Regions from separate parts of the Paenisporosarcina sp. P5_A11 genome, predicted to be linked through region 2. Evidence: riboswitches for the same ligand, from Rfam matches in the RefSeq annotation. Region 2 holds a riboswitch; the other holds the start of a gene.
What was found. A riboswitch is a leader RNA that binds a small molecule or an ion and turns the genes downstream of it on or off. The one in region 2 is predicted to bind lysine.

Region 1 (4,798 bases), on a different contig from region 2:
TCCTACATATGGGTTATTCAAACGGATAAATCATATCCAGGGATGTCTCGATTTCAAATGATTTTATAGAGGGAAATTTCCTATTTAATGCATTTCAGACGTGAGATGCTATTTTTCAGACGTCAAGCCAAAAAAGTCAGACGTCAACATCGATTTTTCAGACGTGACCCTTAATTTTTCAGACGTCAAAAACGTGTATCGATGTTTTAGTCATCGATACACGTTTTTTTATTTGCGCAACCCAGTGTAGACATGGATAGCATCTTTAAGAAATTCAGCGGTACCTGGAACTTCTTTATCGTAATACATGGTAAATCGTTCATCATCTACGTACATTTGTGCAAGATTTTCGTGCGCTTCTTTGCTATATTCATTCCAAAAATACATAAGCCATTGTTTATGCAGATCTGCTGCTCTTTGCGCAAGGTCGCTTGATGGATCTCCTGTTTTAAATGCTTCAGCTAAAGTCGTCTGTACTTCTTCGGAAAGTCGCTTCACTTCATCGTGTTGTGATTGCGTCATGTTTTTTACTTTTGCATTGGATTTATTGACGGTTTCATCACCATACTTCTCGCGAATCTCTTTTCCGTAAGTCTTTTCATTTTGATCAATCATTTTTTGTTTAAATCCTTCAAACTTTTCATTGTCTGTCATTTCTATTTCCCCTCCCTTCGATGAAATTGTTTTTTCGACATTGGCAATTAATAAATCTAACTGGGCTCGCTTATCAAGGAGTTGCGAACGGTGATCCGCTAAGGCTTTTGCTTCATCAAAAGTTGGTGACGTCACAATTTGATTAATCGTCTCTAATTTAATTCCAAGTTCTTTATAAAACATGATTTGCTGCAGTAAATTAACTTCTTTCTCACCATAAATCCGATATCCTGATGAATTGATTCTCGCCGGCTTGAGCATGCCAATTTCATCATAATAACGCAACGTCCGGGTACTGATACCTGCCATCTTCCCAAGCTTTTGCACCGTATATTCCATACTTCACCTCCCGATAAGTTAATCGTACACCTTCACGTTACGTCAAAGTCAAACAGTTTTAAAATAATTATCGTGGGTATACAGACTTTTTAGCTCTCCCTTGTGACAATGATTATGTTTGACATCCTCTAAGAATGTATTTATATTAATACAGTTGAATAAATATATTCCTCATCAGCTCAAGATGAGGTAGAGGTCGCAATAAATATGAATAGTTTGAAGGAGAGTCAGAGAACTTGCTGATATCAAACGAAAGGATTTATTGCCGAAGTACTATAACACTCTGGTTATGGGAGCTGGGACTGTATCCGAAAGGGGCAGGACTGTCATAGTGAGTCACTATGTTGAACTATCTTTTGACTGATCCGGTTTTTGCACACCGTTTCTGAGTGTGCTTTTTTTATACTCTTTTTGACAAGACATGTAATTTCTTATTTTGAGTCAATCGAGTTTCGATAGAGAGGAAAATACGATGAATACAAATAAAAAACTTGGTTTATGGATATTAACTGCGTTAGTAGTTGGAAATATGGTGGGCTCCGGTATTTTTATGCTGCCTCGTACATTAAGCGAAGTTGCAAGCCCTGCTGGCGTTATATCGGCTTGGTTAGTCACAGGTTTCGGTGTACTAATGATTGCTCTTGTGTTTGGTAATTTGGCAATAAGAAAACCTAATCTAACCGGGGGTCCTCAAATTTATGCGAAGGAATTATTTAAGTCTGGTAGTAATGCTTCCACAATGTCAGGATTTATGTCTACTTGGGGATATTGGTTTGGGAATGTTGCTGGTAATATCGCCATCATCACAACTTTTGCAGGTTATTTAACTACGTTCTTCCCTATATTAGTAAATCAGGCTGAACTGTTTACAATTGGATCTTTCACATTAAGAGTAGGAAATGCATTAACCTTTACAGTTTGTACACTCCTTCTTTGGGGTGTTCATTTTATTATATTAAATGGTCTTGAAAATGCTGGTAAGATAAATTTCGTTGCCACAGCAACAAAAGTAATTGGTTTCATCTTATTTATTGTGATTGGTTTATTTGCATTCCAAAAAGCAAATATTCTTCCTTTTGTAGCACCAAGATACGATGAATTAGGACATTCAGTCAGTCTGTTTGGGCAAGTGAATAGTGCCGCAGTAGCCACTCTTTGGGCATTTCTTGGCATTGAATCTGCCATTGTTTTTGCTTCACGAGCTAAAAAATCAATTGACGTTAAGCGCGCAACAACGATTGGACTGCTAATCGCACTTGCCCTTTATATGGGTATCAGCACATTAGTTTTAGGTATGTTAAACCATGATGCTTTAATTGCTTCTGATAAACCGCTAATTGATGCTATTTCAACTGTGTTGGGACCAGTAGGCGGGGAAATTMTTGCAGCAATTGGATTGATTAGTTTATTTGGTTCAACAATCGGTTGGGTCATGCTAAGTGCTGAAATTCCTTATCAAGCAGCTAAACAAGGGTTATTCCTCCCTTCATTCGCAAAAGTAAATAAAAAAGGAATTCCTGTCCTTTCATTGATAATCACGAATTTAATTGGACAAGTGTTCATTTTCTCCACGATTTCGAATACGATTGCTTCAGCTTTTGATTTCATTATTATTGTAGCTACACTATCTTATTTAGTTCCTTATTTCATTTCCTCTGCATTCCAGTTAAAGCTTGTCTTTACTGGGGAAACATATACAAATGTCAGAAGTAGAATTACAGATGGGATTATCGGTGCTCTTGCTACTGCTTACTCCATCTGGGTGATTTATGCAGGAACTGCGGATATCAAAACATTTACATTTGGAGTCCTTTTACTCGCAAGCGGGATTTTATTTTATAAACAAGTAAAAAAAGCTAACATTTAATACGCAAACACCCACTTCATTATGTAGATGAAGTGGGTGTTTTAATGTCATGAGATTTAGACCTTCAATCATAATCATACATCGTGTCTTGCAATGAGCCATCTTTCGTAGAACATACACACAAAACAACCTCTCAATAATTTTGCAACAGAAATAGTGTTTTGTTCAACCTTGAACGCCATAATGACTACCTGGAAGCATATTGCGGTTAGCGATAGTTCAGATATAAAATCACAATAAAAAAGAGTGCCGTCTAAGGCACTCTTTACTCAATTTGGATAATGTTTAGGGGAATTTCAAGATATTCATCACTTATACGTGCGTAAATATCTTGTAACTACTTACTTAGCATCTCTTATGGTTAAAAGTTGCTCCGATAATGATCAATAAGATGAAAAGAACTACAATTAATGCAAAAGTGCTACCTCTACGAGGGCAGCATTCCTCGTGCTGACCACCACCACATGGTGCAAAACCCCCACAAGCGCCGTAACCGCCACCGTAACCGCCATAATAATCCATGATAAAGTCCCCCTTTCCTTCAATGATTATTATTATCTTATGTAATTTATAAAGAGGGACCTAGGGATTTCGCGGAGTTTTTAATATAACAAAAGAAATGAAAGTAAAGTAAGAGCATTTCGTAAAGATGCTAATAGCGGTAATGGTTTACAGGGATGCTTCACATGTTATGTTAAAATTAGTGACCACAAATTGACATAGCCCAGATTTTATGTAATAATAATCTAGTTAACAAATAGCAATTAAGATTTGAAATTCTGGCATCTACTCGATGTTTTTGATTAAACTTATTCACACTGGCGCGACTAAAGGGTCGCAAGGACGTAAAAGAAGGTAGGGTTTACGTTGCTTAAGGAAGACAACCAGTGGACAAATGACCGCGGCACGGAAAGAACGGAACACTTTCTTAGGAAATTATTCCCCGAATATTCGGGATGAAAAATATCATTCAAAGCTTTATATGTTATCTTGTCTATCAAAGGGGCATGTCCAATCGGGCATGTCCCTTTTTCAATTTTCACAAGAAAAGTGGAGCGGACTGATCTGTGGAGCTGGACAACGCTTTTTCGTGATTAGAACTGTTTCTTTTATTTTTCTTAGTATGTAAAAACAAAAAAATCCAACAACCATTTACGGTGTTGGATTTCTCTTCATTCGCCTAAATCAACATTATGATAAACTTGTTGAACATCTTCTAAATCTTCTAATGCATCAATCATTTTCTCGAATTGAATTTGAGCATCCGCATCAAGAGGAATGTCGTTTTGCGCAAGCATCGTCAGTTCAGCTACAGTAAAGTCTGTAATTCCTATGGTTTTAAATGCTTCTTGAACTGCATGGAACTGATCTGGTTCAGCATAAACAATGACTGATTCTTCTTCTTCTAAAACATCACGTACATCGACGTCCGCTTCGACTAAAAGTTCGAATATTTCATCTGCCGTTTTTCCATCAATCCCAATAACAGCCGTTGCATCAAACATGTAAGCCACAGATCCGCTGACACCCATGTTTCCACCGTTTTTACCAAATGCAGCACGTACATCTGAAGCTGTACGATTGACGTTATTTGTCAGCGCATCAACGATAACCATTGAGCCATTTGGTCCGAAGCCTTCATAACGTAGTTCATCATAACTTTCTTCTGATCCGCCTTTTGCTTTTTCAATGGCACGATCGACAATTGCTTTTGGCACACTATATGTTTTTGCGCGTTCTAAAACAATTTTTAATGCTCGGTTAGACTCTGGATCTGGTTCACCTTGTTTTGCAGCTACATATATTTCGCGTCCAAACTTAGCATAGATTCGACTTGTATTTGAATCTTTTGAAGCTTTCTTTTCTTTAATATTATTCCACTTACGTCCCATTTCGATTCACTCTCTTCCCGGTGTGTCTATCTAAATAATGATAATT
Region 2 (5,436 bases):
GCTTTTTGGATTCTTGTCTCAAATATATGCCATGCAATAAACACGACAAGAATAACTCCTGTTACACGTTGTAAAAGAAACATCCAGTTACGGAACGTGCCATAACGCTGTGTGTTACTTTTTGCAGTAAAAGATATGTACACACCATAGAATGCATGGAACATTAAAGGAATGTAGATGACAAACCATTCCAAAAATAATACGAATGGTAAACTTTCCATAAAGTGCGAAGCTTTGTTAAATGCCTCAGGTCCCTGCGTAGCAAAATGGTTAATAACCAAATGCTGTGCCACGAACAAACCTATTGGAATAATTCCAAGTAGAGAATGCAACCGGCGTAAATAAAATTCATTATCTTTCGACAAGACTGTTACCCCCCTCATTACTTCAAAATAGACAGACAAATTTAGACCCTCGTATGAAACGAAAGCAACATTGACTGCATATCTCATCATGGTACAATATTATGACATGTTTATTGTACTCCCATCATAAGGGAGCGTCAAGACAAGGTAGCCTACTACATATGACATTAAAATGCAGGATAATTCTCGATTTCTCATCTTTTTCCTACCTTGCACATGAATAATTCTTAGATTAATAAAGTTAAACGTGAATTTAGTTAGAAAGCGGGATTTATATGACATTGACAGATACAAAAACAGTACCAGCTTTTGGATATGAATTAATTAGAGATCATGTACTTTCGACAATTTTAGGCAAGCATGAAGATGATATTTTATATTGGTCAGGAAAAGAATTAGCACGCAAGTTTCAGCTGTTCTCAATGGAGGAAGTATCTTCCTTTTTTGAAGAAGCTGGCTGGGGTGTGTTAACTCTTGATAGTCTTTCAAAGGATGAAGCATTTTATACACTAACTGGCGAACCAGATGCACTTCAAATCGACAAGCGTTGTTTTCGCCTAGAAGCTGGCTTTTTGGCGCAACAGCAACAAAAGTTAGGTGGCTACTTGACAGAATGCTTCGAGGAAAAATTTATAAAGAAAAACATCATCCACTTTCATATAAAATGGGATTTAAAAGAAAAGATTTAGTGGAACCAGCCAGCATGCACCTTTTGGGTGCATGCTGGTTTTTTTGAGGGGGAATTGATGGATTCCTACGTCGATGCGATTTTTTCCTACGTGAACCCTCATTTTTCCTACGTCAATGCTCAAATCTCCTACGTCAACTCACTTTTTTCCTACGTCATTTCCTTTTTCAGACGGCACGCCTCTTTTTTCAGACGTCACCCATCTCTTTTCAGACGTCAACGCCAAAAAGTGCGACTGAGCAACCGCTCAGTTGCACTTTTTGGTCGAAATACAAAAAAAGCTGGCGTCACTTCAAAGTGACTACCAGCTTTTTTAATCCCATTTAAATCTATCGCTCATTTCAGATTGATATTGCTTAAAAGCACTACTATTTGTTTGAATCCCTTTTTTCGATAACATTCGGTTCATTTGTGTCAGTTTTTGATTGTATTGTTGTTCCAATTCGGTTTTTTCTTTACCTAAGGCTTTTTTCATTTGATGTTGCAAATCGCTCATTTCTTCTTTTATGAATTGAGCTTCTGCGTCATGTCCTGAATTTTTCAAGATGCGCATGACCATTCGAATATCTTCCGGGTAATGAGCAAATTCATCTGGTGGTAAAGGTTTTCCCGCTCCAGGCAAATTGTCAAACTGTCCCTCACGCTGTGCTTTTTTGATTAAATCCTCCACTAGATGCCAGTTCATTTCTCACACTACCTCTCATGATTATGAATATATTCCCATTATATCATGAAACTTCCTTACACTCGAACTGCAGTTAATTCATATTCATCATGCAATGCATTGGCCGCTTTTAGCATTTCACTTTCAGGGACAACAACCGAAACTTTAATTTCTGATGTACTTACCATTTTCACGGGAATTCCTTCTATGCGCAAACGATCGAACATTTGAGCAGCTACACCAGGATTAGATACCATGCCTGATCCAACGATTGAAACTTTGGCTAAACCTACTTCGTAATTCATAGATTGGTAACCAAGATCAGCTTTATTACTTTCTAACACTTGTACCGCTTCAGCAAAATCTTCTTTTTTAATAGAAAATGACACACTTGGTTGTATGCCTTCCATGATACTTTGAACAATAATGTCAACGTTCACATGATGTTTAGCTAGTGTTGTGAAAATTTTTGCGAGAGAGCCGTTAAATGGCACTTTATATGCTACCGTCATACGAACAATCTCCGGTTCAAATGCAACACCGCGCACAATTAGGTTTTTCTCCAATGTGGGTTCCTCCAATAATATCGTCCCTGTTTCTTCGGTTAAGCTAGATCGAACACTAAGTGGCATGGAATAATTTTTGGCAAATTCGACTGCACGTGGATGTAATACACCCGCACCTAAATTGGCAAGCTCTAGCATTTCATCATATGCTAGTTCCTGTAATTTTCGAGCACCTTCCACGCAACGTGGATCTGATGTATAAATACCATTGACATCCGTGTAAATATCACATTGGTCCGCCTGAATGGCTGCTGCTATTGCAACAGCCGTTGTATCAGAACCTCCACGTCCGAGCGTTGTAATTTCACCGAATGCGTCCATGCCTTGAAACCCAGCAACCACTACTACCTGTCCAGAGGTCAAAGCTTGTTCAATGCGAATGGTATCAATGTGCTCGATTCGAGCATTACGATGAACCGATTCTGTTCCAATTCCTGCTTGCCAGCCAGTGAATGACACCGCATCTTGCCCCATATGTTGAAGTGCCATCGTAAGTAAGGAAATCGTCACTTGTTCTCCAGTTGATAGCAACATATCCATTTCACGTTTTGAAGGCTCTGCTGATAAATCTTGTGCTAAACGCATTAATTCATCAGTCGTTTTGCCCATTGCTGAGACAACCACAACAATTTCATGCCCTTTTGCAGTTTCACCTATGATGCGCTTTGCGACGTTTCGAATGCGTTCTGTGTTGCCAACTGATGTTCCTCCAAATTTCATGACCAAACGACTCAATGTAAACTCTCCCTTATTTCCAAAGAAGCTAAAAAAGACAGCCTATCCACGAGTGATCGTGAAAAGCTGTCTCCATGCATGACCGTTCTTAAAGAAGCGTCCATGTGAAGATAGCCCTCCAGAATCCAATTAGATTCTGACAATCCTGCATTTATTCAATGCAAAACCAGTGCGACATTAGACAGTTAATATCGTACTTCGGCGAATTTCCCTTTCAAAAGCAGTCAACGGATCTGTTCATCCTCATGCAAGTTACTGATGATTTTCGCACCTCTATCACCACTTTTTCAATGATAGTTCAAACATACTTTGAACTTTCATTAGTGATTCAATTTCAGTGAGTCAACAATATCATAAGATTACTCTTTTGACAATGACTCATTTTTAAAGTATTCAGACATGGATTCAGCAATTTGCAAAGGCAACCCTGATCCTTTTAATTCATCAACAGATGCTTCTTTAATACGTTTTACAGAGCCAAAATGTTTAAGTAACATTTTTTTGCGTTTAGGACCTATTCCTTCAAATCCATCTAAAGCCGAAGCTATGGTTTGCTTGCCTCGTTGTTGTCGATGGAAAGTAATCGCAAATCGATGCACTTCATCTTGAATACGTTGCAGTAAATAAAAACCTTCACTCGTTCGTTTTAACGGGATGATTTGAGGTGGTTCTCCGTATAACAAAGAAGATGTTTGGTGTTTCGCATCTTTCGCAAGACCCGCAATCGGAATGGATAAACCTAGTTCGTCTTCAATAATTTCTCGAGCGCTTTCCATTTGCCCTTTCCCGCCATCAATGACAATTAAATCTGGAAGAGGTAGATGGTCATTTAACACACGTGTATATCGACGTCGAATAACTTCTCGCATCGCCCCGTAGTCATCATGTCGTGCTGCAGTTTTTGTTTTGTATTTACGATAATCTTTTCGGTTCGGTTTGCCATCAATAAATGAAACCATTGCTGAAACTGCATCTGCTCCATAAATATGAGAGTTATCAAATGCTTCAATCCGAAGCGGCGGAGCAATGTTCATGGCTATACCTAATTCTTCTACAGCACCAATTGTTCGTTGTTCTTGGCGGTCAATAAGCTGGAATTTCTCTCGTATGGCAATTTCGGCATTTTTAGTCGCTAATTCAATCATCTGCTTTTTCTTGCCACGACTTGGAGAAGCCACTTTGATTTCAAGCAATTGCTTAGCTAATTCTAAATCAACTGAAAGCGGCAACAATACTTCCTTAGGTTTTATATGATGAGGTTGATCATAAAACTGACCTAAAAATGTTAAAAATTCATCATCAGGATCTTGGATTAACGGGAATACCGATACATCTCGTTCTATTAGTTTACCCTGTCGCACAAAGAAAACTTGAACACACATCCAACCTTTATCAATGGCAAAGCCAAAAATATCACGATCCGTAAAGTCGTTCGTCGTCATTTTTTGTTTTTCCATGACTGTTTCTATATGTGTGATTTGATCACGGTATTCTTTTGCTCTTTCAAATTCCAAATTCTCGGCCGCTGATGACATTTTTTCTGTTAGTTCTTGTTTGACTTGCTGATAACCACCATTTAAAAAACGTGTAATTTCATCAATAATCTCCCGATATGCATCTTGCTCAATAGGCTTTACACAAGGTGCTAAACACTGGCCTAAATGATAGTACAAACAAACCCGGTCTGGTAATGTCGGGCATTTTCGCAGTGGGTATAAACGATCAAGTAGTTTTTTGGTTTCACTAGCGGCATACGCATTAGGGTAAGGCCCAAAGTATTTTCCTTTGTCCTTTTTAACTTGTCGTGTCGTAATCAATTTCGGATGTTTTTCACCAGTTATTTTAATATATGGATACGTTTTATCATCTTTTAACATGATGTTATATTTCGGATCATGTTTTTTGATTAAATTTAACTCTAAAATGAGCGCTTCAATGTCTGATGATGTCACGATATATTCGAAGTCTACGATTTCATTGACGAGACGTTGTGTTTTCCCGTCATGACTACCCGTGAAATACGAGCGCACACGGTTTTTCAATACTTTTGCTTTACCAACATAAATAATCGTATCCTGTCTGTCTTTCATTAAATAAACACCAGGATGGTCTGGTAAAATTGCGCATTTCTGTTGTATTAATTCATTCATACTTGTCATCACCTGTTGAAAAAAACCGGGTGCCCATGGGTACCCGGTTTTTAATATTATTTTACTATTACTTATAATACTGTTTAATTAAGAGTGTTTGTTTACAAGTTCTACTAATGCTTCTTTCGGGTTAAATCCAACTACTTTATCAACTGGTTGCCCGTCTTTGAATAGTACTAATGTTGGAATCGACATAATGCCAAAGTTGCTAGCAGTTTCTTGGTTAACATCAACGTCTACTTTTACGATTTTTACTGTTTCGCTCATT

Region 1: linked by a shared signal. The riboswitch ahead of AC1DOS_RS00485 (amino acid permease) and the one ahead of AC1DOS_RS15195 (aspartate kinase) in region 2 are both predicted to bind lysine.

Annotation. Positions count from the first base shown of each region.
Region 1 covers NZ_JBFUKT010000001.1:90,216-95,013, forward strand. The annotation lists gene AC1DOS_RS00480 (MerR family transcriptional regulator) at 229-993, opposite strand; lysine riboswitch at 1,176-1,353, shown strand; gene AC1DOS_RS00485 (amino acid permease) at 1,466-2,860, shown strand; gene AC1DOS_RS00490 (YjcZ family sporulation protein) at 3,206-3,382, opposite strand; gene AC1DOS_RS00495 (YebC/PmpR family DNA-binding transcriptional regulator) at 4,033-4,752, opposite strand.
Region 2 covers NZ_JBFUKT010000138.1:3,625-9,060, reverse strand. The annotation lists partial or broken gene AC1DOS_RS15210 (succinate dehydrogenase cytochrome b558 subunit) at 1-365, opposite strand, end outside; gene AC1DOS_RS15205 (YslB family protein) at 641-1,054, shown strand; gene AC1DOS_RS15200 (DnaJ family domain-containing protein) at 1,367-1,738, opposite strand; gene AC1DOS_RS15195 (aspartate kinase) at 1,795-3,018, opposite strand; lysine riboswitch at 3,122-3,302, opposite strand; gene uvrC (excinuclease ABC subunit UvrC) at 3,378-5,168, opposite strand; gene trxA (thioredoxin) at 5,256-5,436, opposite strand, start outside.